One region of the Flavobacterium ginsengiterrae genome, then DNA from elsewhere that is predicted to be linked to it. Evidence: riboswitches for the same ligand, from Rfam matches in the RefSeq annotation. Region 1 holds a riboswitch; each other region holds the start of a gene.

What was found. A riboswitch is a leader RNA that binds a small molecule or an ion and turns the genes downstream of it on or off. The one in region 1 is predicted to bind cobalamin.
Region 2: it holds a riboswitch for cobalamin, as region 1 does, so the genes downstream of both, ABD859_RS18690 (TonB-dependent receptor) here and ABD859_RS21100 (TonB-dependent receptor plug domain-containing protein) in region 1, are expected to answer to the same signal.
Region 3: it holds a riboswitch for cobalamin, as region 1 does, so the genes downstream of both, ABD859_RS07440 (DUF5074 domain-containing protein) here and ABD859_RS21100 (TonB-dependent receptor plug domain-containing protein) in region 1, are expected to answer to the same signal.

Annotation. Positions count from the first base shown of each region.
Region 1 covers NZ_BAABDU010000007.1:376,852-386,882, reverse strand. Annotated here, with positions in the region: gene ABD859_RS21130 (ABC transporter substrate-binding protein) at 1-303, opposite strand, end outside; gene ABD859_RS21125 (C1orf53 family protein) at 400-765, shown strand; gene cobU (bifunctional adenosylcobinamide kinase/adenosylcobinamide-phosphate guanylyltransferase) at 927-1,451, shown strand; gene cobT (nicotinate-nucleotide--dimethylbenzimidazole phosphoribosyltransferase) at 1,563-3,239, shown strand; gene ABD859_RS21110 (adenosylcobinamide-GDP ribazoletransferase) at 3,302-4,090, shown strand; gene cobC (alpha-ribazole phosphatase) at 4,075-4,608, shown strand; cobalamin riboswitch at 4,678-4,878, shown strand; gene ABD859_RS21100 (TonB-dependent receptor plug domain-containing protein) at 4,906-6,765, shown strand; gene ABD859_RS21095 (DUF5074 domain-containing protein) at 6,771-7,838, shown strand; gene ABD859_RS21090 (S41 family peptidase) at 7,914-9,371, opposite strand; gene ABD859_RS21085 (RNA polymerase sigma factor) at 9,522-10,031, shown strand; gene ABD859_RS21080 (hypothetical protein) at 10,018-10,031, shown strand, end outside.
Region 2 covers NZ_BAABDU010000006.1:562,732-572,762, forward strand. Annotated here, with positions in the region: gene ABD859_RS18680 (cell surface protein) at 1-678, opposite strand, end outside; gene ABD859_RS18685 (DUF5074 domain-containing protein) at 684-1,829, opposite strand; gene ABD859_RS18690 (TonB-dependent receptor) at 1,826-3,871, opposite strand; cobalamin riboswitch at 3,984-4,185, opposite strand; gene ABD859_RS18695 (CocE/NonD family hydrolase) at 4,285-6,033, opposite strand; gene ABD859_RS18700 (M15 family metallopeptidase) at 6,160-6,765, shown strand; gene ABD859_RS18705 (hypothetical protein) at 6,767-7,333, opposite strand; gene ABD859_RS18710 (THUMP-like domain-containing protein) at 7,336-8,517, opposite strand; gene ABD859_RS18715 (AI-2E family transporter) at 8,520-9,611, opposite strand; gene ABD859_RS18720 (zinc metalloprotease) at 9,738-10,031, opposite strand, start outside.
Region 3 covers NZ_BAABDU010000003.1:1,041,680-1,051,710, forward strand. Annotated here, with positions in the region: gene ABD859_RS07415 (RagB/SusD family nutrient uptake outer membrane protein) at 1-504, shown strand, start outside; gene ABD859_RS07420 (SusE domain-containing protein) at 525-1,622, shown strand; gene ABD859_RS07425 (alpha-amylase family glycosyl hydrolase) at 1,707-4,583, shown strand; gene ABD859_RS07430 (DUF6814 family protein) at 4,698-4,925, opposite strand; gene ABD859_RS07435 (MFS transporter) at 4,938-6,434, opposite strand; cobalamin riboswitch at 6,666-6,858, shown strand; gene ABD859_RS07440 (DUF5074 domain-containing protein) at 7,152-8,471, shown strand; gene ABD859_RS07445 (GIY-YIG nuclease family protein) at 8,682-8,963, opposite strand; tRNA gene ABD859_RS07450 (tRNA-Phe) at 9,016-9,088, opposite strand; gene ABD859_RS07455 (type III pantothenate kinase) at 9,192-9,926, shown strand; gene bamG (BamG family beta-barrel-assembly machinery protein) at 9,919-10,031, shown strand, end outside.

The sequences.
Region 1 (10,031 bases):
TGTTGAGGTAACAACAACTGATTCTAAAGGAACCTGAATTGTGGTATATGATGAAAGACTATCCGGAACTTTGGCCTCTTTTTCTTTTAAAACGTATTTGAAATCTTTATTAGAGTTTGGCCACGGATTTGAAACCGTTACTATTGAATAATCGTCGTACTTAACAATAGAAAGTCCAGATGCATATTCGATGCTGTTTTTTACTGCTTCTGATTTTGTTACTTCGCTCGTTTCGTTCTTCTTACATCCGAAGAGAATAAAAAAAGAAGAAATAAAAATCAGTTTAGGGAATAAATGTCTCATATTTTACGTTTTCAATAGGAACAAAGGTAAAGCATTTTATATTTTTTTTACTTACCTTTATTCTTACAAAAACAAGAAAACTGTATCATAACATTTATGAATAGCCAAAAAACAAAAATTTGCTCTGGCTGCGAATCTGAATTCAGCTGCGGAGATATTTCGGTTGAAAATAAATGCTGGTGTAATAATTACCCTCCAATTTTCAATCTTTCTGATGGAGGCGACTGTCTGTGTCCTGTTTGTTTTAAAGAAGCCTGCGAAGACAAAATAGATGCTTATGTAGAAACTGTTACTCCTAAAAATGCTTATAAAAATAAAGCCATATCTTTACCCAAAACAGAAACTTTAATAGAAGGAATTGACTATTATATTGAAAATGGCAATATGGTTTTTAAAACGTGGTTTCATTTAAAACGAGGCACTTGCTGTGAAAACAGCTGCCGACATTGTCCTTATAAATAATATTTGCTCTGGTATTTTCTTACTATTTTTAGTCTGCTGTGTGCGTTAGGGACAGAAGCGGCATCCTTTTATTTTTTTCTTTAAAAAATAAAAGATACAGCGGATGGCCCGACCGAAGGGAACGCCATTATTATTTACCAAATACGACTAACCATTACAAAATGATTTACCTAATTACGGGAGGCGAAAGATCTGGAAAAAGCAGTTATGCACAGCATTTGGCATTACAGCTTTCTGATTCTCCAATATATGTGGCAACGGCCAGAAAATGGGATTCAGATTTTCAAAACCGAATTGACCGTCATCAACAGGAAAGGGATGAACGCTGGACGAATACTGAAAAAGAAAAATTTTTAAGTGAAATTGATTTCTCCGGAAAAATTGCTCTCATTGACTGTGTTACTCTTTGGCTTACTAACTTTTTTGTTGACAATAATAATGATGTAAACTTAAGTCTGGAAGAAGCCAAAAAAGAATTTCTTTTAATCGCAAATCAGGAAAGTGCAACGCTGATTATAGTGACCAATGAAATTGGTATGGGCGTACATGCCGCAACAGAAATTGGCAGAAAATTTACAGAACTGCAAGGCTGGATGAATCAGTTTCTGGCATCAAAAGCAGATGAAGTTATTTTGATGGTTTCTGGAATTCCGGTTAAAATAAAAGGAGAAAATTCCAAAATTTAAATTCCAAATTCCAATATCGTGGAGTATCTTTACGTAAACTCTAAAATTGATTTTGAATTTTGCTATTGAAATTGATTTTGGAATTTGGAATTTAAAAAAATTGGAATTTAAATGAATTTAGATGATATATTAAAATCACGTCGTGACACTCGTCATTTTACTGCCGATGAGGTTCCTGATGAAGTAATTCAGAAAGCTTTGCAGGCCGGACATTGGGCGCCGTCTGTGGGCCTAACTGATGCAACACGATATTATATCATAAAATCGGATGAGATTAAAAGTGCTGTTAAAAATCTATTTTTAGATTATAATAAAAAGGCTGAAGAACTTACCGATAATCCGGAACAGAAAGAACTTTATAAATCGCTGAAACTCGAAGCAATTGAGGAAGCGCCTGTTGGACTTATAATTGCTTACGACCGCTCTGTTCTCAATCAATTTACTATTGGCACAATTGGCAGTAATGAAGCTGTTAAATTCAGTACCGTTTGTGCCGCTCAGAATATCTGGCTTTCACTGACTGAACAGGGTTACGGAATGGGCTGGGTTTCAATTCTTAATTATTTTCAATTTAAAAAATTACTTGATTTACCAGAAAATATAGAACCGCTGGGCTATTTCTGCATTGGAAAACCTGCTACAAATTACGGTAATCAGCCTATGCTGCAGCAATTGCACTGGAAGCAAAAATCTGAAAAAGCGCATTGCACCGAAATCAATTCGATTCATAAAATAAATGTTTCTGATTTTGATTTAAAATCTCAAAACAAAACTGAAATTCAAAATGATTTCAGTCAGGCTTTACAAGAAAAAATAGATTCTAAAACAAAACCTGTTGGTTCATTGGGAACTCTGGAATCGCTTGCTTTTCAAATGGCAACGGTTTTTGAAACTCTGAATCCTAAAATAATAAATCCAAATATTGTGGTTTTTGCTGCAGATCACGGAATTGCTAATCATGGCGTAAGTGATTATCCACAAGATGTAACACGTCAAATGGTGAATAATTTTCTGGAAGGCGGCGCGGCAATAAATGTTTTTTGCAGACAAAATGATATTCAATTATCAATTGTCGATTCTGGAGTAAATTATGATTTTCCAACAAATGCGAAATTAATTAATGCTAAAATTGCAAAAGGAACGCAGTCTTTTCTGCATACGGCCGCAATGAGCGAAACAGAATTGAAATTGTGTTTTGAAAAAGGAAAATCAATTGTTAAAGATATTGCTAAGACAGGTTCTAACTGCATTGGTTTTGGTGAAATGGGAATTGGAAATACCTCTACAGCATCGGTTTTAATGAGTCTTATTACTGGTTTTTCTCTTGAAGACTGTGTTGGAAAAGGCACAGGAATTAATGAGCAGAAACTTCTGGAAAAACAAAACATTCTAAAAAAAGCAATTGAAAATTATTCTGGTCAGAACAAATTAGAAAATCATCTCTCCTATTTTGGAGGTTTCGAAATTATACAAATGGCCAGCGGAATGCTCGCTGCCTTTGAAAACAAAATGCTGATTCTTGTTGATGGTTTTATTTGTACTGTGGCTTATTTAATCGCTTTTAAAATAAATCCTGATATTCAAAAAAATGCTGTTTTCTGTCATTGTTCTGCCGAAAAAGCACATTTTAAATTATTGGATTATTTAAAAGCAAAACCTGTTTTAAATTTAGATTTGCGTCTTGGAGAAGGTACAGGCTGTGCCGTTGCTTTTCCGGTTTTAAAATCAGCAGAGGCATTTTTAAATGAAATGGCGAGTTTTGAAAGTGCCGGAGTCAGCAGGAAATAGATTTAGTATTCAGTCTCAGTATTTCTAGTAATCAATATATTTTTTCAAATCGGTCTCTTTAAATGAAAAAAGAACTTCATATTTTCTTTACCTGTTTAATGTTTTACACTCGGATTCCCTGTCCGGAAAATATTAATCATGATCCTGAATATTTAAACAAAGCAACAAGATATTTTCCATTTATTGGCTGGATTGTGGGAACCATTTCATTTTTATCTTTCTATATTTTTTCACTTTTTCTTTCTATAGAAACGGCTGTAATTTTTGCTATTATAACATCTGTTTTAACAACCGGAGCTTTTCATGAAGATGGATTTGCAGATGTCTGCGACGGATTTGGCGGCGGATGGACTAAGGAAAAAATTCTCATAATTATGAAAGACAGCGCCATTGGTGCTTATGGCGCAATTGGTTTAGTTTTACTTTTTCTGGTAAAATTCAAACTGCTTTCAGAATCTATATCGCTTTTTACAACCGATAATTATATTTTAATTTATCTCTTATTTATTTCCGCTCATTCTGTAAGTCGTTTAGCTGCGATCAGCATTATTTTTACACATGAATATTCGCGTGATGATGCTTCGAGTAAAAGCAAACCGATTGCTAAAAATCATAGTTGGAAAGAAGTTCTTGGTTCTTTTTTCTTCGGAATAATTCCTTTGGGTATATTTTCTTTTTTTTATCTAAAAGCTCTTCTTGTTTTGATTCCGGTTTTTATTACCCGATATTTTTTAGCACGTTACTTTCAAAAATGGATTGATGGTTACACAGGCGATTGTCTGGGAGCGACACAACAGATTTGTGAGGTGATTTATTATTTAAGTATACTTTTTATATGGAAATTTATCTAGTCCGCCATACTGAAACAATTTGCGAAAAAGGCGTTTGTTACGGACAATCTGACGTAGACATTGCTGAGCCTTTTGAGGAAATTTTCAAAAGAATTATTTCAGAACTGCCACGCAACGCTGTTATTTTTACGAGTCCGTTAAAACGCTGTGCAATTTTAGCAAAACACATTCAAAAAAATAATAATGCCATTTCTTACCAGGAAGACGATCGTTTAAAAGAAATGAATTTTGGCGATTGGGAATTAAAAAACTGGGATGATATTTCGCCGGAAGAATTAAATCCATGGATGGAAGATTTTGTAAATATTAGAGCTTCAAACGGAGAATCTTTTACAGAATTACATGAAAGAACAAGACAATTTTTATCTGATGAAATTTCAAAAATACAGCAGCCTGTCATTATTGTTGCTCATGCCGGCATCATTAGAAGTATTATATGTCATCAAACTTCACTGCCTTTAAAAGAGGCATTTAAAAACAAAATCGATTTTGGAGAAATCATAAGAATTGAACTATAATTTGTAACTTTAGTTAAGTAATTGATTCTAAAAACGAAACATATTTGAATTATCAACATATTTAACTTTATATTTGCAGCAAATTAAGGTTGTGTTATTGTAACACATTAAAAGAGAATCAAGTAAAAATCTTGAGCTGTACCCGCAACTGTAAGCTTTGTTCTAGAAAAGAATGTTTGTTGTAACTGCAAAACCACTGCTCGCCGCGGCGAATGGGAAGGTAAACAACAAAACGCAAGCCAGGAGACCTGCCTTTGTAACAAATATCGAGCTCTCGGGAAAAAGAGTTTAGAAATTATGACTTTAAGATTGCGTTTTGTTTTTTTTCTTTTGATGTTGTGCCAATTTATTTCGGCGCAGAGTGATTCTATTAAGCTCAAAGAAGTTGTAGTTTCTGATTCCAATCTTAAGAAATATTCGTCTTCACAATCGGTTCAGGTTTTAAATGATTCAATTCTTGAAAAAAACCAGCCTTCTTTAACTTCTCTTTTAAATTTTAATACTGTTATTTATTTCAAAGAAAATGGACTTGGAATGACTTCTGCTCCATCGTTTAGAGGAACAACCGGCGCACAAACTGCTGTTATTTGGAATGGAATAAATATAAATTCGCAATTTTTAGGTCAGGCAGATTTTAATACCATTGGCACCCGTGACTTTAATTCAATAACTGTAAAAGCCGGAGGAGGAAGTGTTTTATACGGAAGCAGTGCCATAGGCGGCAGTATTCACCTTAATAATGATTTAAGTTTTAAAAATGAATTCTCAAATCATGTCTTTTTTAGCGCAGGGAGTTACAATACGTACAGTGCAAACTATCGTACTGTAGTTTCATCAGACAAATACAGTTTACAGGTTAGTATTTCAAGAAATAGTTCTGATAATGATTTTAAATATCCGGGCAATTCAAACGAAAGAAATAGTAATGGAGAATATTATAACACGAGTATGAATACTACTTTTGGTTATAAAATAAATTCTAATAACACGATAAAAGCTTATAGTCAGTTTTACGATTCAGAACGTCACTTTTCTCTAACTTCACCCAATGCATCAAAAACTAAATATCAGGATTTTAACACCCGAAATTTATTAGAATGGGAAAGCTTTTTAGGACGTTTTACTTCTAAACTTCGAGCAGCTCATATTGGCGAATCTTATAAATATTTCTCTAATATTAATTCAAAAAACTTTACTTACGGAAAAGTCGAAACTTCGATCATCAAATATGATCTGGCTTTTGATGTAAATGACAAAATAAAGCTAAACTCGATTGTAGATTACAGCCGAAACAAAGGATATGGCTCTAGTATTGATAACGTTAAAAGAGAAGTTGGTTCTGCCAGTTTACTATTACGCCATTTATTAAGTGAAAAATGGGATTATAACGCCAGCATTCGTCAGGAAATAACAGACAATTATGGTAATCCTTTTCTTTTCTCATTTGGAACAAGATATCAATTTACAGACTTTTATCGCATAAAGTTAAATGCATCGAAGAATTTCAGGATGCCAACTTATAATGATTTGTTCTGGGAAGGAAGCGGTAATCCAAATCTAAAACCAGAAACATCTTATCAGGCTGAAATTGGCAATGAATTTTTTAGAAAAAACTTCTCTTTATCTGTTACTGGTTATTATAATTCTATTAAAGATTTATTACGCTGGGTACCGCAAGAAGGCGGCGGAGATTTATGGCTTCCTGAAAACACAGACAACGTTAGAGCTTACGGCGCTGAAGTTCTTGTAGAATGGAAACCAAAAATCGGCGAAAACCATTTAACCTTTAACGGAACTTACGCTTACACGATTTCAGAAAGCAAACAGTTGATTAAAAACCAATTAATCTACAAACAATTAATTTATGTTCCGTATCATAAATTAACAGGTTCTGCTGCTTACAACTGGAAAAAATTGTCTTCTTATTTTCAATACTTATATACTGGAGAAGTTTACAGTACTCCTTTTAACACACCTTCTGCAAGAGTTAAAGATTATAATGTTGCAAATATGGGGGCTGATTATGATTTTGGAACAAAAAACAGTTACAAGATTGGATTTCAGGTTTTGAATCTGTTTAATGAAAATTATCAGCCCGTGATTAGCAGACAAATGCCCGGAAGAAATTATACTATATACATAAACCTTAATTTTTAAATATCATGAAAAGATTTAATAGACTATTTTTAGCAGTCATTGTAAGTTCGGCATTTTTTGTGTCCTGCAGCAACGATGACGACAATAATGAAGAACCGCGCGGAGATTATGAAAATGGAATATTCGTTGCTAACGAAGGTAATTTTGAAAAAAGTAATGGAGCTATTTCTTATTTATCAGGTGATGCAAGCATTGAAAACAATGTTTTTTCTTTAGTTAATCCTGGCAAAACTACCGGAGACACTCCTATGTGCATTGGTTTTAAAGGCGATGCTGCTTACATTGTTGTAAATGGTTCAAATAAAATTGAAGTAGTTAACAGATACACTTTTAAAAGCATTACTACCATTACGGCTAATTTAAACAATCCACGATATATTGCATTTGCAAACGGAAAAGGATATGTTACTAACTGGGGAGAAGGCGGTAATCCAGATGACGATTATGTAGCGGTTTTAGACCTTACTACAAATACTATAACTTCTTCAATTTCTGTAGTTGAAGGTCCCGAAAAAATTATCGAAAATGACGGTAAACTTTATGTTGCACACAAAGGCGGCTGGAGCCAGGGAAATTCGCTGACTGTTATAAACTCTGCAACTAATGCAGTTGTTACAAATTTTGTAGTTGGAGATGTTCCTAGTGGTTTAGCAGAAGAAAATGGTACTTTATATGTATTATGTGACGGAAAACCATTTTATGCAGATGTTGAAACTGCAGGAAAAATAGTTAAAGTAAATTTAAGTACTAATACTATTTCAGCTACAATGAGTTTTACAGGTTTAACACATCCTGGATTTATAGATACAGAAGACAACAAAATTTACTATACTGTTGGAAACAGTATTTACTCATTTGCAGCGAATGCTACAGCATTACCAACAGCTCCGTTGTTTAAAGCATCTGATGTAAAAATTCTTTATGGTTTTGCTGTAGAAAACAACAAAATTTATATTGCTGATGCCATAAATAATCAAGATTCTGGTGAAATATACATCTATTCTTTAGCTGGTGCAGTTACTAAAACATTTACAGCAGGAATATCTCCAAACGGATTTTACTTTAACGATTAATTCATTTTCGAATTAGTTATTTAATTGTTTTTAAACAAAAAAGGCTTTCATTTCTGAAAGCCTTTTTTATTGTTATTAAAACCCTTTTGGAGTTTCCTCGAAATACATTTCGTTTCGTAATCCGTTGATTTTTTTAGAATCGCTTATATAAGGTAAAACCAAACCATGGTCATTTTGAACTTTCTTAGCTGTAGTTCCTGTAATTTTAGAAATTGCCATATTTAATAAAGGCTCCGATGGATCACCTAAAACACCATAACTGCTAATATATTCTAACTGAACAAAAGTAGGAACTAGTCCTTGTGTATAATCTCCAAAATCTGAAGCGTTAGAGATCTTAAATACCAAAGGCTGCATTGCATATTTATGATTTGGATTCACATTTCTTTTTGTAAACGTAGGTGAATCATAAAGTGTAACCGAACCCACATTTTTACCCGTTGTCGTTTCTCCTATCTGAACCACATTAATATATGGTTTTAATCCGTTTATAATTAATTCACTTGCAGATGCTGTGCCGGAAGTTGTTAATATATATACGGTAGATAAATTTAAACTGTTTACCGGAGTTCCGTCAATATCTTTTACAAATCGTTCATTTAAAACTTCAAGATCTTCAGTAGTCATGCCTCCCATCTGCTTGAAATTATATTGTCTTTTCGAAAATATTTTACCTTCAAACTGACCTGTAATCATACTTGCTAAACGTGTTGAAGTACGCACAGATCCTCCTCCATTATATCTTAAATCTAAAACCAAATCTGTTGCTCCTTCATTTTTAAATCCCTGAAAAGCTTCATTTAACTTGGAATCATATTCAGAATAAAATCCATTGTACATTAAATAAGCAATTTTATGACCTCCACTATTAATTACTTTGTTTATTAAAATTGGATTTTCTTCTAAAACTGTTTTAGTCAAAGCGACAGATTTTCCATTTAAAATAAAATTAGATCCGTCATAATCGGCAAAATTCAACGTATAACTATCATTTCCTAATAATAAAGACTGATAATTTGAAACTGTAAGTTTTGTTCCGTTTACGCTGGTAAACAAATCGCCTCTTTTTACAGCTTTTGTAGATGCATCTGAATTAGGAATAATATAACGAACATATCCCACAAGATCGTTTGAACCTTCTGCAACTCTCGTCAGCCTAAAATCAACACCGTTATTTTTTGTAATTCCACCTAGTTCCTGCTCTAAAACTGTATAATCTTTTACAATCCAGCTGAAACGATCTATAGCATTGCTAGGATATTTACTCACAGGTTTATTTAATAAATCCTGAAATAAATCTTCAGGATCTGAATATCCTTCTAAATAAGAGTTTAATTCTGCCTGAGAACTAAAACGATCATCTGCCAGATTTGCTACATCACCCTGCCACAAATAAAGCTCATTTAGACCTTTCCAGACAAAATCATTCACTTGCAATTGCGCAGGAGTTCTCACATCATCCTCATCTTCACAAGACTGCAGGAAGAATGTTAACAGACACAAAAACAGTATCGATTTTAAAATTGGTTTCATAAGAGTAGGTTTCGGTATTGTATTAACGTAAAAATACTACCTTTAGTTTTAAGTAATGTGCTTTTTTGAAAAAAAAATTACAATAGTGTTGTAACAAAAATAATTGTGCCTCGTCTTGACTATATAAGCTAACGAATAACCTTTTAATTTATGAACCAGAATGTGTTTATAGAATTAGTTAATCCTTTCAAAGACAAAGTGTTTCGTCTGGCAAAACGATTGCTTACCAGTACCGAAGAAGCTGAAGATGCAACTCAGGAAGTAATGGTAAAATTATGGAATAAAAAAGAGAATCTGGACGCCTATAATAATGTTGAAGCACTGGCGATGACAATGACAAAAAACTATTGTTTAGATCAGTTAAAATCTAAAAGAGCCGGAAATCTGCAGATTGTACACAATAACTTTACAGATCGTGAGCCGCAATTAGACCGGAAACTTGAAGATGCTGACAGTTTAGAATGGGTTGGAAAAATTATAAGCCAGCTGCCGGAACAGCTTCAAATATTAATTCAGCTTCGAGATGTAGAACAATATGAATTTGAAGAGATTGCTAAAATTGTAAACATGAACGAAACAGCAATCAGGGTAGCGCTTTCGAGAGCGAGAAAAAAAATAAGAGAATCAATGGTAAATGCACACAGTTATGGAATTAGATAA
Region 2 (10,031 bases), on a different contig from region 1:
TGCTTCACTGCTTCCGCCTCGAAATTCTGCATTCGGATTCGGATTGGCTTCTGCCCAAAAAGCATTTCCTAAAACCCTGAAATCACGTTTTCCTTTTACGTTTACAATACTGTGATCAAAACCAAAAACAACATAACCGCCAAAAGCTCCAAGTGAAATAAGATCTCCGTTTTTCTTTGCCAGATACGAATTGGCTCTTCCTAAAACTCTATCCGCAGTATCGCCGTCATTGGCTACCGGAAGATCATTTACGAATTGTCCCGGCGCAGGTTTAAATTCAAATACTTTAGCAATAAAACTTTTTAGTTCTTTAGCTTCTGCACTTACTGTAACGGTTACTTTTTGGGTCTGAGTCGTTCCTTTATCTGTAATAACAACATTAAACGCATATGTTCCTTCTGCAGCAGCGGCAAACAAAGCTTCTTTTGAACTGAGATTAGTTAATGAATAATTTTCTGATGAAACATTTGCAACCGACCAACTGTAAGTCGCATCTGAACTTGCCGTTGTTTTCGGACTTAAAGTCACAATCGTAAAACGTTGTGTTTTAACTTCATTAGTCTGCGATTCTCCTCCCGTTTCAGGATTGTCATCGCCACCGCCTGAACAGTTTGCAAGCATGATCGACAAAATGGCCAATACTGCTATTCGAAAATGTTTAAGTACTCTTGAATTCATGTTTTTTATTTTTTGGTTATAAAGGCAATATGTGCAGGAATATTTCCCGCTGTAGTTTTCCATTTTAATTTTCCTTCTGGCGTAAAACAATAGATGTAACCCGTTACAACATAGTTTTGCGCATCGGTAATATAGATTTCCTTAGTTTCTGGATTGACCTGAAGTCCGTACGGAATCATGATTTGTTTATCGGTTCCGTCGGTAATAATTTTATCACTTATGACTTTTTTGGTTCTGGTATCGAGAATTCCGTACGTAATTTTATTGCTGTTGGTGAGATAACTCCACGAAACACTGTAATAATACAGCAGATCATCGACCAGACACATTCCCAAAGCAGGAATATCGAGTTGTATTTTTTTCTCGTCGGTTTTCGTATCAATCACAAACAGATTTGATGGCGTGTTGTAGTAATCACCGCGCGAACTCACATAAATATCGCCTCGGCTGTCGATCTGCATTCCGTAGAGATTAATCCCGACATCAATTTTTTTGGTTTCTGTAAAAGTTTCCAGATCAATAACCGAAACAGTACGATCGTAATTCGGAACGCGATAACCACCAGAATTGGCTACATATAATTTTCCGTTATGAACCACCATTTGTTCCGGCTGATAACCAACGGTTACTTTTCTTTTTATTTCTAAAGAAGTCGTATCAATTTCGGCAACAAAACCAATTTCGGCATTCGGGTCAATTGCAACGGGTCCGGCATACGAACTTACATACGCTTTGTCTTTGTAAAAAGTCACATAACGGCAGTTGGGAATATCGATTTTTTTGATGCGTTTTGCCGTCCATTTTTCGAGAACTTCAACTTTATTGGAAACATTAATTACGGCATACACTTTATTGCCATAGATTTGAATATCGTTTCCAACATCGCCCAGTTCTTTTACGACATTCGGGTTTCGTTCCGAATAAACATCGGTTGTATAATTTCCTGTTCGGTAATTAAAAACGTCGATACTGGCTCTGTTCATTCCCATATTACCTTCGTTAAGAAGATAAAATCCTTCAATATTTCCGTCACTTCTCGGCGCAGCAACGCTTACATCTGAGGAAAGAAATATCGTTTCGTCTTCACGGCATGAAACCAGCGAAATGGCAATGTTTAAACCAAATAGTATTTTTATAATGCTCTTTTTCATATCTCAAAACTGACTATAAATTTGAATGTTCGCCCAGGCATCGGATAATTGTAAATCACTTCATACTGCTGATTAAAAGCATTGTTGACTTCTATCGTTCCGTTCAATTTGCATTTATTAAAAGTGAAAGCCTTTTGAACCGCCAAATCGTGTGTGTACCACGGCTGTACCTCATTTACTTTTATATTATTGACGTTTCCGTTGTAGCGTTTTCCAACGTAGATAAAACTGTAATTGAAGTTCCATGATTCGTAACCTGCATTCAAAATTCCAGAACCGCTGTGCCAAGGCGTATACGGAATCTGATCGCCGTAAGAAGACAATTCTAAACCTGAAAATTTGGTGAAATCCTGACTTTGAGAATACGTATAAGTTAAGTTTGCAGTTAGATTAACTTTGTCGATATGAGTTCCCAGATTGACAACCGTTTCAATTCCTTTTCCTTTTACCTGACCAATATTCGTCATCATCCAGCGGAATAAATTTCCTGTCGGCGCCGCCACAATTTTGTCTTTGGTATTGGTATAATAAGCGTCTGCCTGAATGGAGAATTTGTCTATAAAACTTTCTTTAAGAGAAAAATTATAGGTAAAACCAACATCGTATTGGTTCATATATTCAGGTCTCAAAGTACTTGAACCGACCATTGTGTAATATAAATCGTTGAAAGTCGGCATTCTGAAAATGCGTTTAGCGAAGGCTCTTAAATTGAAATCGTACTTTTTAAATGGCGTATAACCAAGGAATAAAGCGGGGGTAAATTCGGTTTTGTTTGGCGCTTTGGCGTTGAATTTCACTTCTTCGATTACGCGGGTTGCCAAAACGTTTCCTAAAACTTTAAAACCTTCATATCGATAAGAAGTCGCAAGCGAAACCAATGCGGTATAACGCTGTGGGAAAGAAAACTGCGTTTGAATACCGCGTCTTGTTGCGTTTAATTTATTGTATTGAAAATCGGTTGACAGCGAAACATCCCAAGTAGGTAAAATGCTGTATAAATTTACGGCCGAGAAATAAGCTTCCTGCTGAAAGTAACTGTCGTCTGATTGTGCGCCTTCGGTTACTACTTCACCTAAAACACTGGTGGTATCCCGCGCAATATAATGTGTATAATCGTAAGCGAATTTCCCTTTTGCCTGAAATTTATATTTCTCTGAAACATCTTTGGTGAAAAAACTCTGCGCAAAAAAGTTCTTATCAAACTGCCTGAATCCGTCTCTGAATTTATTTTCGACAATCGCTCCCGGCGCGCCTCTTTCAGAATCATAATAATAGACTTTGGCGTCCCAAGAACCGTTGTTTATTTTTCCGTAAACTCCAGATTCAAATCGAAATGCTTCAATATCGCTGTTGTATCTTGTTGCTGTGGTATCGTAGGCAATACTACCATCCTGATTTTTTCTTTTATATCTAAATTTATATTCTCCGTTAGATTTGATGTATTCAGAACTGACACTCAAACTGACTTTATCGCTGAGTTTTTGTTCCCATCTAAAAGAAGGATCGTGATAATCAATCGACATGGTTTTGTAACGAACAAGCAGATTTGTTTTTTTATTCCCCGAAAAAACAGGACGTTTTGTTCGTAAATAAATGGCTGAAGCTGAAGCAAAATCTTTAGCTGACTGAAAAATTTCACTTTTCTGACCATTGTACATTGTTAATGATTCCATGTCGTCAAGCGAATATTTACCAAGATCGGTTACACCGTTTTGAGCATTTCCAAGCTGAATTCCGTCATAAAATACGCCAACGTGATGTGTTCCCATATTGCGGACATCGACTGTTTTAAGTCCGCCGACACCGCCGTAATCTTTGATTTGTGTGCCAGCAAAATACCGAAGTGCGTCTGCCACATTATGACTTGCCAGTTTTTCGAGCAGTACGCCAGAAAGACTTTGCACGGGAATAACTTCCTGATAGGGTTTTCCTTTTAAAATAACTTCTTTTAAAACGCGCGAACTATCTGTGACTGCCTGCGAGTGAAGCCAAAAAGGAAAAAATAAAATAAAAGCTAAAAGTGTTTTTCTAAAATTATACATCACGATTGATTTAAAAAAACTTTCGGTGATGTACTTACAAAAAGACAGATATAGGCCTGCTGTCCTATAACAGGTTACCATCTTGTGTCGTCAACTTCATACCACGAAAGTTTTAAACTATGTGATCGTGGCAGGTCTCCTGACTTGTTCCATCTTTAAACGGCCTTCTCACCCCGAAATTCGGGACAATGGCATAAGTAATGTTTAAAGACTTCTATAGAACTTACAGTAGCGGGTCTGTTCAGGATTTACACCTGATTCCCTTTTAACTATTTTTTCCTAAGAAAAAACAGACCAAAATCGGGTGTAAAGATATAATTGTTAGGTCGTGTCTGCAAGATAATATTGCTTTATTGTAAAATTTGTGTAGTTATGTTCTCAAAAAATACTGTTTACAAGCCTTGTAATCAGGATTATTTTAAAACAGGAATTTTTACAAAACTGTCATTATACCATTTTATCTGCAAAGGTTCTTTTGCATCTAGAATCGTTTCATCGCTTACGTCTTTTCCGGTTCCGTAATTTAGTTGTGAGAAAGCATTTTTATTTACGTTAACGGCAATTAATAAACGGCTTCCTTTATGGAGTTTTTTACTCACAAAATGCGTGTTGGAAAATGTAATAGCTTCTATTTTATCAGGCTGAAGCAATTGTCGTTTTTCGATATCCTTTGCATAACTGGCGCGTCCAATGTAGTAGGAAAGATGAAAATATTCTCCGTTTGGCGTGACTTCATAAAGAGTTACGCCTAAATCAAAATCTTTTTTGTTGATACTGCATTTGATTTCTCCCAAAAAAGAACCATTTACAATTAAAGGCTGGGTTAAAGGTTCGCTGATAAAAAAGTAACCATCATTTTTGTTGACTTCTTTTTGAATAATCGGACTTGGATAATAATTATTATTGCTGATTTCTCTGTTTGCAAAATCAACTTCCTGAATTAGAAATTCTTCTTTTTTAGGCTTTTTATTATCGGCTTTATGGAAATCATCTGATTTAGGTGTAGTTAAATATAAAGTCAGGAAATCATTGTGCATTTTTTCAAATGAAGAAGCACTTTTCCATTCGTTGGCACCCATGACTTCGTAATTGATTTTATCTTTTAGAATTTCCGGTTTGGGGCCGTTTTTCAAAATATAATCAAACCATTCGTAAGTAATTTTCTTTATGTCGATTAAAGAAACGGGATCGACTTTGTAATCATTCAGAACAGCTTCACCGCCAACTTGAGTTCCAAAATGCCCGTAAGGACCAATTATAAGGTAAAAAGGCGTTTTTGGACTGTATTTTTGAAGTTCTTTTAAGTAATATAAACCCGAATTCTGCGAATCGTTATAATATCCGTCAAACGCTAAAACCGGAATATTTATTTGTGCAAAATCAGTTTTATAAGGCGCCATTTTCTGCCAGTATTCGTCAAACGACGGGTGGTTTATCCATTTTTGAAACCATCTGTTGGGCTCACCGTCAATACTGTCTAGTTTTCTGTAGGCCGTTCCGGATTCCCACCATCTAAATTTTAAACCTCTAAAACGGGGTCTGTTATTATTCGTTACGGTATCGAGATATTTATTGTTTCCTACATAAAAAGCCCATTCGTAATTTGGGTTTATAAAAATGTTGTTTTCCATAGGAAGTCCCATTCCGGGTCTGTTTGCTACCGCAGGTACAATTGTTTTAAGAGCCGGATGCATTTTTTTGCACGCTGCCCATTGTGTAAAACCATTATAACTGCCGCCGTACATAGCCACTTTTCCATTACACCATTTTTGTTTGCTAATCCAGTCTATGGCATCGTAAACATCATTTACTTCGTTTTCATACGGATTTATTTCGTCAGGGCTGAAACGTTTTCCTCTCGAATATACTATAATTCCGGTGTAGCCTTTGTCTACAGATTCTTTTATACTTTTTAGATCTCTTCCTTTGTCACGAACGTAAATTGTATATTGAAGAATTACGGGTTTTGTATTGTTGTCATTTTTTTTGTGTGCGATCATTGCAGATAAAATGCCGCCGTCGCGTGTGGTTATAGAAACGCTGTCCTGAATGTCGTAATCGGTTTCTGTATTGGCTGATTTTAAAGCTTTTGTCTGCTGTGCGAAGAGTTGTGAAACAGCAAAAAATAAACTCAGAAGTAAAAACAATGATTTGTTATTCATATTCGTAAGTTTTTAAGTTGAACGAATTTAATTATAATTTATATATTTACTTTCAGTAAAGACTCAAATTATAACTTCATGTTACATTTTATTAAATCTTCCGTTTTTTTAACTGCATTTTTTTGGATGACTTCTGTACAGGCACAACACGAAGCGTATGCAGAACCTGTAGAACATAAAATTGCCGATACTGCTTTTGTAAACTTAAAAGATTATAGTAAAGATTTTGTGTATGACATGAAATATGCCACAGAAGATAATTTCTTAAAAGCGAAAGTATATGATTGTGCCGAATGTTTACTGCGTTTAAAAACGGTTAAAGCATTGGTTGCGGCGAATAAAGAATTTATTAAAAAAGGATATAAAATAAAGCTTTACGATTGTTACAGACCTTTGTCGATCCAGAAGAAAATGTGGGAAATTGTATCGAACCCTAAGTATGTTGCCGATCCAAAAAAAGGCTCCATCCATAATAGAGGAGGAGCCGTTGATATTTCGCTGGTTGACAATAACGGAAAAGAATTGGATATGGGAACTGCTTTTGATTTTTTTGGACCCGAAGCAGGTCATAATTATACCAATTTCTCTAAAAAAGTTTTATCAAACCGAAAATTCTTAAAAAAGATAATGATAGAAAATGGTTTCAATTCATTTGATTCAGAATGGTGGCATTATAATTTAAAAGCAGGTTTAAAAGATGCCGTTTCGAATCAAAAGTGGAATTGTAACTAATTTATTCTACACATCTGATATTTTCCATAAAGTAAGTATTGGGATGCGTTACTTTACCCGTTAATTCAGAAGTAAGATCAGCTTTTACGATATAGTCTTCTGTATTGGTAAGATATTTAATTCGCATAATAGATACAGGCGATTTTTTCAATTCTTCAAAATTATCTTTCATAAACATAAAAATACCAGTATTGATTCGGTTGTCAAAACCTTTATCATCGCGAACAAGCGTTCCGCAGTTTTCCTGATTAATATGCATTAATGTTACAATTTTTCCGTTTTCTAACTGTAAAAAGATTTTAGAGTTTTTATCAAAACAATTCGCTTTTATAAAATCTTTACTTTTTTGAATATTTTGTAAATTTAAAGTCGGCAGACCGTCAGTTTGCGCCAGTGAGAAAAAAATGTAGTTAAACGAACCTCCAAAATACTTTTCGCTCATTAAGTATTCGTTAGTTATTTTGTACGTACCAATAGAGTCAGTTACATTGGCGCTGTATTCACATGGTTTTTGAGCAAATGCTGTAAAGGCTAATAAAAAAAGAGTTAGTGTAATTAGTTGTTTCATTTCTAGTTTATTTTTCTGCAAATTAAAACTATTTTGTTATCATTTTTATCAGTTGTAAAAAAACTATACAGATTTCCTCCATTTTTTATTTTCCATTTTTTTCGAATATTTTCTACTGTTTCAGGAAAATTACGTGTCGTAACATTTGCCTGCTGATTTAAAAGCGTGTTTTTCATTTCATTTTTATTGTACAAAACGGCTTTTTCGATTTCAAAACTTCTGCCCGGAAAATCGATTAAATGATCTGAAGTGTACAAATGCGAATGTTTATGCAGTTTGTTTATTTTGAAGAAAGAACTTACCTGATCAAATCCGCCTGATTTCATTATTGCCGAATTGGGCTCATAAAGATATTTCTGCGGAAGATGATAGGATGTAAAATCATTTTCTGAACCAAGAACAAAATCAAAAGTTTCAGTTTTGTCTTTTAAAATGTTTGCTGTTTTTAAAGTTATTTCGCCGGAATAATGGTTATGAATTTCAAAAAGCAATTCTTTAACTTCATTTTCAAGGGCAATAATATGAATGTTTTTTACAAATTTAAGTTCAGATAGAGCAGCCGAAATATCCAGTAAAGGTGCTGTTTTTATTAAAATAGAATCACTTTTTTCAAAATAAAAATCCAGAGATTCCGGTACATTCGGCAGACAGTCTTTAAGCATAAAAACTTTGCCTTTGGCATCATTTCGTCTCGAAGGATCTATATAAATCCAATTCCATTTTTGTTTTAAATCGTGTAAAACATTAGTAGAATCATCCGCATAAAAACTACAGTTTTGCACATTTAACTGCTCATAATTATGTTTTACAACGGCAGATAAATCTTCGTTTATTTCGCAGTGTGCAATTGTTTTAAACTTTTTAGAGAAATAATAATCATCTACGCCAAAACCTCCTGTAAGATCAATTAAACTTTCACCATTTATTAAAGAAGCTTTGTAGACAGCCGTTTTTTCTGATGAGGTTTGTTCTATAGAAATTTTACTTGGATACATAATATTTTCTGCTGCAAACCAAGTTGGGAGTTTTTCTCTGGCTTTTGTTCGGGCTTCAATCTGGTTTAAAATTAAAATCCATTCCACATCTGGGAACGGATTTTTTTGAAGCGCTAATTTTGTGATATCAGCACCGGTATTTTTAATAATAAACTCCTGAATATCTTTTCTTAAAATGTTGTTGTTCAATGCTAAATTCTTTCGGTTAATACGGAGACAATTTTATTGTCTGGAAAAAATTCTTTTAAAATTACTTTAATCATTGTAAACACAGGAACAGCGATTATCATGCCTACAATTCCAAATGTAATACCGCTGATTAAAATAATCAGGAATATTTCTAAAGGATGCGAATTTACACTTTTTGACGAGATTATTGGCTGGCTGATGTTATTGTCAATGGCCTGAACTACTAAGAAACCTATAATTACATAAATTGTCTTAGGAAGAATTTCTGACTGAAAATCCTGTCCTATCATACTAATCATGGTTAAAATACCGGCTAAAGTAGTTCCAATAATAGGTCCTAAATAAGGTATAACATTTAAAATGGCACATAAAAAGGCAATTACAAATGCATTTTTATTACCAAAAATAATTAATACGATGAGGTATAAAATAAATACAACAATTAACTGCAGTAATAAACCAACAAAATAGCGGGTTAAAAGATGGTTTATTTTAGTTATAGAATTTAATATTTTGTCTTCATTTGAGTCTGGAAGTATTCTTCTGGCCTGATCTTTAAAAATAGCCTGATCTTTTATAAAGAAGAAAGTAATAAAAAATACAGATACAAGTCCCATTCCCATATCTGCCAGAAAATTAATTATCGAATTGATAAAACGGGTAAAGTAGCTGAAATCTAATACTGATGTCAATTTAGAATCTTTTATGACTTTATTTAAGTCAATATGCTGAATATTAAAGTATTCTTCCAGATGTTTTTCTGTTTCCATAAATTTTTCCTGAAGATGTGCCGTATCCAGTAAAGCTAAATTATTGGCCTGCGAAATAATTAATGGTACAAATAATAATATAAAGCCCACAATTAGAAATATAAAAAGAATAATTGTTGTTGTGGCTGCCATTGAGTTGCTGAATTTGAGCCTGTTTTTTAAAAACAATACAAGCGGATTTGCTATTAAGCACAAAATCAACGATATGCATAAGTAAACAATTACAGTTTGTATTTCATATAGAAAGTATAAAACAATACCAATTATCAAGATAGTTGCTAAAGCTCTTAAGATCCCGTTAGAGATAGTTTTTGACGTTATCATATTTAAAATTTAAGATTATAAATATAGGAAAAAGCTTTTATAATTCTAAAGTTTTGGGCGTTCTAAAATGATAGTCAAAAAAAAGGCGAGATGATTTCATCTCGCCTTTAATTGGATTTTTTTTATTTATGGTTGTGCAAAAGAATTTCTTGCGCCTCCGCTTGTAAAGATCGCTGCAATTCTGTTTTTCTGACCTGTTGAGAACATATACATCGCTGCATCATCAACATAATCCATGTAGTTCATTGTCATTTCTACAGGAGTACCAGAGCAAGTGCTGTAGTGTGGGTAAGAAGGAACACCATAGTTTGCTGTGTTGTGAGTTGGAGTATCAGACACTAAATCACTTCCGCAAGTTGCATCTCCCCAAATGTGACGTAAATTCATCCAGTGTCCTACTTCGTGAGTAGCAGTTCTTCC
Region 3 (10,031 bases), on a different contig from region 1:
TATACAGATGGACAAGCTCTGGATATTACTAATATATCAACATTTACAGATGGTTATGCTGTAACAAAATATATTAATAAAAAAGCAGATGGTTCAGCTGCTCAAAGAGCTGATATTCCAGATACAGATTTCCCAATGTTCAGAATTTCAGATGCTTATTTAATGTATGCAGAAGCAGTTGTAAGAGGTGCTAGTACAGGTAATATAGGAACTGCGGTTGGTTATATTAATCAAATCAGAACTAGAGCAGAAGCAACACAAATATCAAGTGCAGATTTAACTCTTGATTTTCTGTTAGCAGAAAGAGGACGAGAATTATTCTGGGAGTGCCATAGAAGAACAGATTTAATTCGTTTTGGAAAATTTACAGGAGGTTCTAAAATCTGGCAATGGAAAGGTGGAACAATGAATGGTGGAGCAACAGAATCTTTTAGAGATTTAATGCCAATTCCTGCTAAAACAATTCAGGCAAATCCAACTTTGAAACAAAATCCTGGTTATTAATATTTATATAAAATAGTAATATGAAAAATATATATAAAATTTTAATCGCGTTTATTGGTGTATTAGCGGTTTCATGTAATGCTGATGCTGTAGATGAAAGACCAGTTCTGGATTCTGTTACAATACCTGAGATTACTGCACCAGCAACAGGACAAACTTATGTTTTGGATGTTGAAAAAGCGCAAGAAGAAGCAGTTAAGATTACTTGGTCAGCTGCGGAATATTCAACAGATGTAGTAATAAAATATACTTTGTTGATTGATAAAAAAGGAGGAGACTTTACTGCAGCAAAAACGCTTGCTGCTACAACCAATCTTACTGAAGCTTCAATTTTAGCAAAAGATTTAAATCAAGCTGCAATTGATCTTGGTGGTAAGCCAGAAGTTGCAGCAGATTATGATGTGAAAATTGCTTCAAATGTATCTGGAGGATTTGTACAAGTAGGAAAAGGTTTGATCTCAATTACTGTAACTCCTTATGTTGGCAAAGTTCCTTATGAATTTAATGACTGGTATTTAGTTGGAGATGCAACTGTTTCTGGATGGGATAATAATAAAGGAAATCAAATCCTGTTTAGAAGCGCTACAAATGCTAATGAATATAAATTTACAGGATTTTTTAAGGCGGGAGCATTTAAAGCAATTAAAAACTTAGGCAGCTGGGCGCCAATGTATGGTGGTAGTGGAGGCTCTTTAGCTTACAGAGCAACTGATGGCGATGCAGATCCTGCAAGTTTTGTAATTGCTGCAGATGGTTATTACACTTTCAAAATGGATGTTCAAAAGTTAACTTATACTTTAGAACCATACGCTGGTGGAGCAGGTGCTGCAACATATACAACTGTGGGGATTATAGGAAGTGCTACTGCTAAAGGATGGGATGCTTCTACTGCAATGGTAAAATCATCTTTCAATGCACACATTTGGACATTGGGCGTAACTTCACTTAATGATGGTGAAATGAAATTCAGAGCAAATGACGCCTGGGATGTTTCATGGGGAGGTAAAACTGCTTTCTCTGGTGGAGGAACTGGAGATAATATTCCAGTGGCAAAATCTAAATATCTAATTTATTTTAATGATTTAGACGGAAGTTATTTGATGATTCCAAATCAATAAAACTTCAGTTAATAACTGAAAAAGGGCTATCTGCTGGATAGCCCTTTTTTAATCAAACTAGCTAATCAAATAACCACACTGATTATGAAAAAAACTTTACTATCAATATTTTTATTGATGGCAGTAACTGTTTTTCCACAGGTTCAAACAGTAACTTATTCAATAAATCCAGCAACATTTGAAGATACAACGCCTATTACTATTACAATTAATGGAAACAGTATAAACGAAACTTCATGGGGAATTGCGGCAACTCATGCATTATATCTTTGGTCATGGTCTTATGATGTAAACGACGCCAATCAAATGGATTCTTCTTCTAACGGTTCCTGGACAGCCTCTGATGAAGCCAGCAAGTTTACTTATAATGCAGGAACAGATACTTACACTAAAACATTTACGCCTTCAGTATATTTCGGCAGAAACGGAATTGGAAGAATAGGATTTTTAGTGAAAGCAAAAGATGCAACCGGTGATAAAAAATCACAGGATATAACAGTCGAAGTGGGATCTTTTCAGGTCAGTCTGACTTCTCCAGTTGAAAACAGTACTACAATTATTGCTTCCGGTGCTAATTTTAATATTGCAGCAACCAATACCAATGGCGCTGCAAGTTATTCTTTAAAATCAAACGGAGCAGTAATAAATACCAATGCGAGTACAACAAACTATTCTTATTCTCATACTAACATAACAAATAATCAAACTTACGAGTTAAGTGTTACTCAGGCAGGAACTACAATTGTAAAGAAGTTTTCGGCAGTTGTTAATCCAAATACAGTTTCAGAAACAATGCCTGCAGGTTTAGCAGACGGAATTAATTACAATCCTGCTGATTTTACAAAAGCAACTTTGGTTCTGGATGCACCGCTTAAAGATTTTGTTTACGTTGCAGGAAGTTTCAATAACTGGCAGCCAACTTCGGCGTATGCCATGAAAAAAGATCCGGTTTCTGGAAAATTTTGGCTGGAATTAACCGGATTGGTTTCTGGGGTTAATAATACGTATCAATATTGGGTAGTTGATGCTACACCGCTGGCAAATTCTCCATCTCTTGTAAAAACTGCCGATCCATATTCAACTTTAGTATTATCTCCTTATGATGACCCTTGGATTCCTTCAGTAAATTATCCTAATATACCTGTTTATCCAGTGGGACAAACTTTTGAAGTTACTGTTTTAAGAACAGGTCAGACTCCATACAATTGGCAGGTACAAAATTTTACAAAACCCGAAAAAGAAAAATTAGTGGTTTATGAAGTTTTAGTTCGCGATTTTGATGCAGCGAGAAGTTATCAGAGTTTAATTGATAAAATAGATTATTTTAAAAATCTTAAAATAAATGCCATCGAATTAATGCCGGTTATGGAGTTCGAAGGAAACGAAAGCTGGGGTTATAATACTTCGTTTCATATGGCTTTGGATAAATTCTATGGGACTTCAGATAAACTTAAAGAATTTATCGATTTATGTCATCAAAACGGAATTGCTGTAATTCTGGACGTTGCCTTAAATCATGCATTTGGAAGAAACCCAATGGTAAGAATGTGGATGAATGATCCTGATGGCGACGGTTTTGGCTCACCAACAGCCGAAAATCCATATTTTAATACTGTAGCAAAACACAGTTATAATGTGGGTGAAGATTTTAATCATCAATCTGCAAAAACACAATATTATGTAGAAAGAGTTATTAAACAATGGATTCAGGAATATAAAATTGATGGTTTCCGATGGGATTTAACGAAAGGATTTACTCAGGCTTGTACCGCTTCTGACAATGCTTGTACAGATGCCTACCAGCAGGATCGAGTAGATATTTTGAAAAAATATGCTGATTATTCATGGAGTTTAGATCCAACACATTATACAATTTTTGAACATCTAGGTTCTGATGCCGAAGAAAAACAATGGGCAGATTATAAAGTTACAGAAACGCCAAGTAAAGGAATTATGATGTGGGGAAAAATGACAAATGAATACAATCAATTGTCAATGGGATATGCTTCAGATAGTAATATTTCGAGAATGCTGAGTTCAAATCGCGGTTTTGCTGCAAACCGTTTAATAGGTTATGCAGAAAGTCACGATGAAGAACGTTTGATGTATAAAAATGTACAATATGGAGCAGTAAATGGTTCTTATAGTGTCAAAGCATTAAATACTGCATTGGAAAGAATGTCAGCAGTTGGAGCTGTTTCATTATTAGTTCCCGGGCCAAAAATGATCTGGCATTTTGGAGAATTAGGCTGGGAAAATTCCATTTTTACATGTAATGATAATACCGTTAATACTGATTTTGATGCCATTGGCGGAGATTGTAAATTAGATACAAAACCACAGCCTCAATGGGTAAATAACTGGCTTGGCAATTCAAATCGCAGTAAAATTTACAACGATTGGGCAAAAATGATAACCTTAAAAAAGACAGAACCGGTGTTTTTAGGAACTGCCGTAATGACTAACGCAAATTCACTGACAGTAAATATTAAAATTACTAATGAAAGCCTGACTTCGGCACAATTAAAAGATGTGTTGATTCTGGCTAATTTTGATACAACGGCTCAAAATACTCCAACAGGTTTTCCGTATGCTGGAACGTGGTATAATTTAATGGATAATACTTCAATAAATGTTACCGATGTAAATGCGCCAATAAATTTACCAGCCGGCGAATACAGAATTTACGGAAACAAAACCGCAAATCTGGCTATTGAAGATTTTGAAAAAACAGCTGCGGTAAGTTTATTTCCAAATCCGGTTTCAAACTATTTTACTTTAAATACTGCTGTTGCAAAAGTTCAGATTTATTCAATATCAGGACAATTGGTTAAAACTTTTACATCAAATGAAAATGCTGATTTTCAATTTGGCGTAAGCGAATTACAAACAGGATTATATATAGTAAAAGCTGTAGATCAAAATCAGAAAACCCAAGTTATGAAGTTTATCAAAAAATAAACTTTAAAAATATATCGCTGACAGATTAAAAATTTGGTTTGGTTAGTAATGAGAAAGGGCTGTTTTGCTTTATTGCAGACAGCCCTTTTCTGGTTTAGTTGTTTATTGTTTTTGTTATTTCTTTTTATCGTTGTATTCTCCAATAACGGCAAAATAACCAAATGTTCCTAAGCCCAAAACAATAAGAGGCGTTAGAATAAAAAGAATAATAATTCCAAAGACTAAATCATCCTGCTGATCTGATAATAATTTAGGTAAGCCAAATTCAAACACGCAAAAGTAAGCGGCCGCAACTGCCAAAATAACCCATAAAACCCCTAAAGCTTGTTTGATTGTATTCATGTTCTTAAATGTTTAAAGATGATTAATTTTATTTTTATTGTCTACGTATATCATTCCAATTACAAAACAGATCGAGGCAATGATAATAGGATACCAAAGTCCGTCAAGATAAAAATCGCTTTTTCCGGCCGCTTTTGAATGCGTTACAAAATAGGTTGAAATTGCGGGCAGTAAACCTCCAAAAATCCCGTTACCAACATGATAAGGAAGTGACATTGAAGTGTATCTGATTTTAGTTGGAAACATTTCAACTAAAAATGCAGCAATTGGTCCATACACCATTGTAACAAATAAAACCTGAATGAAAACTAAAAAAATTAAAGTCCATTCATCGCCGGAATTGATATTTACAGTAACACTGCTTTGTGATTTTTTTCCATCGGCAAAGTCTGTTTTCTTTTCTACATACGTAGTTCCATCGCTATAGGTTTTTGAAATAGTGGTAATTACGTCGTTATTTTTTGCTGTCTCAATATTTTGTGAGGTTTGTTCTATAATTTCGGTTTTGTGGTTTATATCAGTTGTGTTGTACATCATTTTATATATAGGTCTGTAAAATAAAATGGCCAGCAGCATTCCAGACATCATAATATATTTCCGACCCACTTTGTCACTCAGCCATCCAAAAACGATAAAAAATGGAGTGCCAATTAACAAAGCAATTCCAAGTAAACTGTCGACCTGAGAGGAATCTATATTCATAACCGTTTTCATGAAACTCATAGCATAGAATTGTCCGGTATACCAAACAACACCTTGCCCCATAGTGGCTCCAAATAAAGCCAAAAGAACAAACTTTAAATTGTATCGGTTTCCAAAACTTTCTTTTAACGGATTTGCGCTTGTAGTTCCTTCCTTTTTAGCTTTTGCAAATACGGGTGATTCATCCATATTTTTTCTAATTAGATATGAAACGCCAACCATGGCAATAGAAACCCAAAAAGGAACACGCCATCCCCAAAGGTCAAAATCCTCGGCAGAAAGAACACTTTTTGTAGCCAGAATAACCATCAAAGAAATAAACAAACCAACAGTTGCTGTAGTTTGAATCCACGATGTCCAGTATCCTTTTTGTCCAACGGGAGCATGTTCGGCAACATAAGTAGCCGCGCCGCCATATTCGCCGCCAAGAGCTAAACCTTGTAATAAACGCAGAATGAGAACTAATAAAGGCGCCAGAAAACCAATCGTTTCATAACTGGGAATACAGCCTATTAAAAATGTCGAACCTCCCATGAGTAATAAAGTCGCCATGAAAGTATATTTTCGACCTATAATATCGCCAAGTCTTCCAAAAAATAAAGCGCCAAAAGGTCTTGCGACAAATCCTGCCGCAAATGTGGCCAAAGTCGATAAAAATGCGGCTGTTGGATTATCACTCGGAAAAAATTTAGTGGAGATTACTACGGCCAGACTCCCAAAAATATAGAAATCGTACCATTCAATCATAGTTCCCATAGAAGAGGCGGAAATAACTTTCCAAATACCTTTAGTAGAAGTTTTGCTCATAAAACGTCCTGTGGTTTTAATAATAATTAAAAAATTAAAATACGATTTTACGAATATATAAGATATTTTTTTATTTAGTTGATACTTTTTTAACAAAAACATCTCAATTGTTAACATCTTGTTTCTTTAGTAAGTTAGTTCTTCATAAATTAAAATTCTGAATGTTTTTAAACCTTTAATTACAAATCCAGCTCGTTTTCTTAAAAAAGAAAACACTAGTTTTGCAGCTCAAAATTTAAAGCAGAAAATGGTTGTCATATTTAGATAAATATTGACATTAAAAGGGAATTTGGTGAAAATCCAAAACTGTCCCGCAGCTGTAAGCTCATTAACTGAAACCCTTTAATATGTCACTTTTCAATTAGAAAGGGAAGGCTGGGTGTAGGGAGCAAGTCAGAAGACCTGCCATTTTTATAGTAATAATAGCTTTCGGGGATTGAAGCTGGCGTTAAGAACGGTACTTTTTCACTTTTGTGAACAGGTATTTGTTTCGTCATTCTATTCTCGTAAGCTAAAATAAAGTTTATGAGATTTTTTTTCTGCAAATATGATATCGCAAAACAGTTCCCTTTTCGGGAATTTTCTCTTTTTCGATTTTCCTTTTTCTCTGCTAAAAAATCATTTAAACAAATCGTCGTACCATTTGTTGCAGCATTATTCTATGCATAAAAATGTACTGCCGGTTAAACCAAGTGATAATTTTTTAAATATTTAATAATGAAAACCCAATTTTTTTTCAGGCATTTAATTGCAATTGCCTCTTTAGCAGCATTAGTAACTTCATGTAATAACGATGATGATTTTACAGCTCCTCCAGTAATAAACGGCGAACAGCAGTTAAAAGATACTTTGACAATTGGAAAAACACTTAAGTTAAGTTCAAAAATAAAAGATCGAAATAATTTATCTTTCGAATGGACAGTTGATGGAAAAGTAGTAAGCTCTGATTCTACTTATACTTTTAATCCGGAAACGAGAGGCGATTTTAAAATTAATATGACTGCCAAAAATAGCGGAGGAGAAGTAACACTTACATACGATATTCACACTTGGGGCACTTATGAAAATGGTTTTTTTATGATTAATGAAGGCTGGTTCGGACACGGAACGGGAACAGTTGGCTTTTACAGATACGATACAAAAGCAATTGAAGACAGTGTTTTTGTAAAAGTAAATCCGGATAAAAACTTAAAACCAGAATCATCAACATTAGAATTTGGAACAATCATTAACAAAAAACTATTCTTAGTCTCAAAAGTAGGCGGTCCTGTTGTCGTAGCCGATGCTTATTCGCTTAAAGAAGAAAAAAGAATCGAAGCAAAAGGCGGAAATGACTGGCGCGCAATAGAAGCAATAGACGAAAATCAGGCGTTGCTTACTTCTGGAAAAGGAATATTTAAGCTTAATTTAAATACAATGGAATTAGGCGGACAAATTGAAGGTATTACAGGACAGGTAGGAGATATTGTAAAAGTGAATAATTACATTTTTGCATTGTCTGCTTCAAAAGGTGTTCTTGTTATTAATGCTTCGACACTGGCTGTAGAAAAAACTATTTCGGGAATGGTTTTAGGATTTGCCGTTACAGATGATAAAAAAGTTTGGGCAGCAGGCGGTACAAAGCTTATAAATATAGACTCTAATACTCTAGAAATAACAGAAACGGCATTAGGTTTTCAAGCTTATGGAAGCTGGGGAGCATGGCATCCCGGATCTATTACTGCGGCTAAAAATGATGTTTTTATTGCTAAAAACGCAAGTTTTAACGGAGGTAAAGAAATTTATAAGTATACTGGAGGTGCAGCTTCATTAACGAAACCGTTTATTACTTTAACTGGAGTAAATATCTTGTATGGAGCCGGAATTGGATATGATAGAAAGAAAAATACTTTAGTTGTCAATACAGTAGACTCTGGATTTGGAGCTAATTTTGCAAACAATAATTTGTATTTCTTTAATGCAGATTCTGGTGCTAAAACTTCAGGAGTAAGTTTTTCTGGATATTATTTCCCAGCGGTTTCTGTGTTTCATCAATAGTTTTTTTAACCGCAAAGTGCGCTAAAGTTTTACGCAAAAGGTTCGCAATGTTATAATTAAACTTTGCGAACCTTTTGCGTTTTTCCTTTGTGTCCTTGCGTTTAAATATTTTTAAAAGAGTATAAAAAAACAAAAAACCCGAATATTTCTATTCGGGTTTTGTGGTACCTCCAGTCCCGAGGCTTCGGGAGAACCAGGGACACATGTATGTTATCTTTTAGATAAAATATCCTTTAGAATTGATGGGTCATTAATTATTTTTTTGTTAAACACTTTGCTTTTCATTCTTTTAATAAAGTTTTCAAGATATAGTGCTTCATCTCTATTGAAACAATTAAAAGTTAATACAATTTCCCAGTCATTGGCAATTTTAGTAAAAGAATTAGAATATATATGAGTGTTATGTTTCGAAATTCTTTCTTCCAGATTATTAGTCTCGCCAATATAAAACTTTTGAGATGATTTAGAATAGAGTATATAAAGATAGTGCATTTATAAAATATTATAAAAAACAAAAAACCCGAATATTTCTATTCGGGTTTTGTGGTACCTCCAGGGATCGAACCAGGGACACATGGATTTTCAGTCCATTGCTCTACCATCTGAGCTAAGGTACCGTGTTGTGCTCAATGCGGGTGCAAAGATAGAATCATTTTCCGTTTATCCAAAACATTTTATAAAAAAAATCAATTCGTATCTTCGCAGAAACAAAAAGAAAAAATGATTTTAACTGTTGATGTTGGAAATACCAGAATTAAAGCTGCTGTCTTTGAAGCAAGTACTGTTTTAGAGTATTTTGTTTTTGAAAAGAATGAGCTTGAAAAAAAAATCGAAAAAATTTTAGAAAAATTTCCAAATTGCTCCGATTTGGTTGTTGCTTCGGTTGGAAACGTCGAAAAACAATCATTTTTGACTTTTGAAAAAAAGTTAAACGTTCATTTTTTTACACACGAAGATGTTTTTCCTTTTCATAATAAATATGCAACACCAAAAACGCTGGGAATCGACCGAATGATTTTGGCTGCGGGAGCAACTTTGCAATTTCCTAAACAAAACAGATTAGTTATAGATGCCGGAACTTGTATAACCTACGATTTTATCGACGAAAATGATAATTATCTGGGTGGAGCCATTTCTCCGGGACTGCGTCTGCGTTATGAAGCTTTGCATAACTTTACGGCCAGACTGCCTTTGCTGACTTTAGAAGAACCGGATTCATACGTTGGGAACTCTACAGCACAGGCCATTCATTCTGGAGTTGTTAATGGTTTCGTCTATGAGATTGACGGTTTTATCGATGAATATCGATCGAACTTTGCAAATTTTATAATAATTTTAACGGGTGGCGATGCAGATTTTTTGGCTAAACGATTAAAAAATACCATATTTGCCAATTCAAATTTCCTTCTAGAGAGTTTGAGCCAAACATATCAATATAAAATCGACAATGATTAAAAAAATTATAATAAGTGCTTGTTTGCTTATATCGTTCGTTTCATTCGCTCAACAAGGTACTGCATCCCCGTATTCTTTCTACGGAATTGGAGATATCAAATTTAA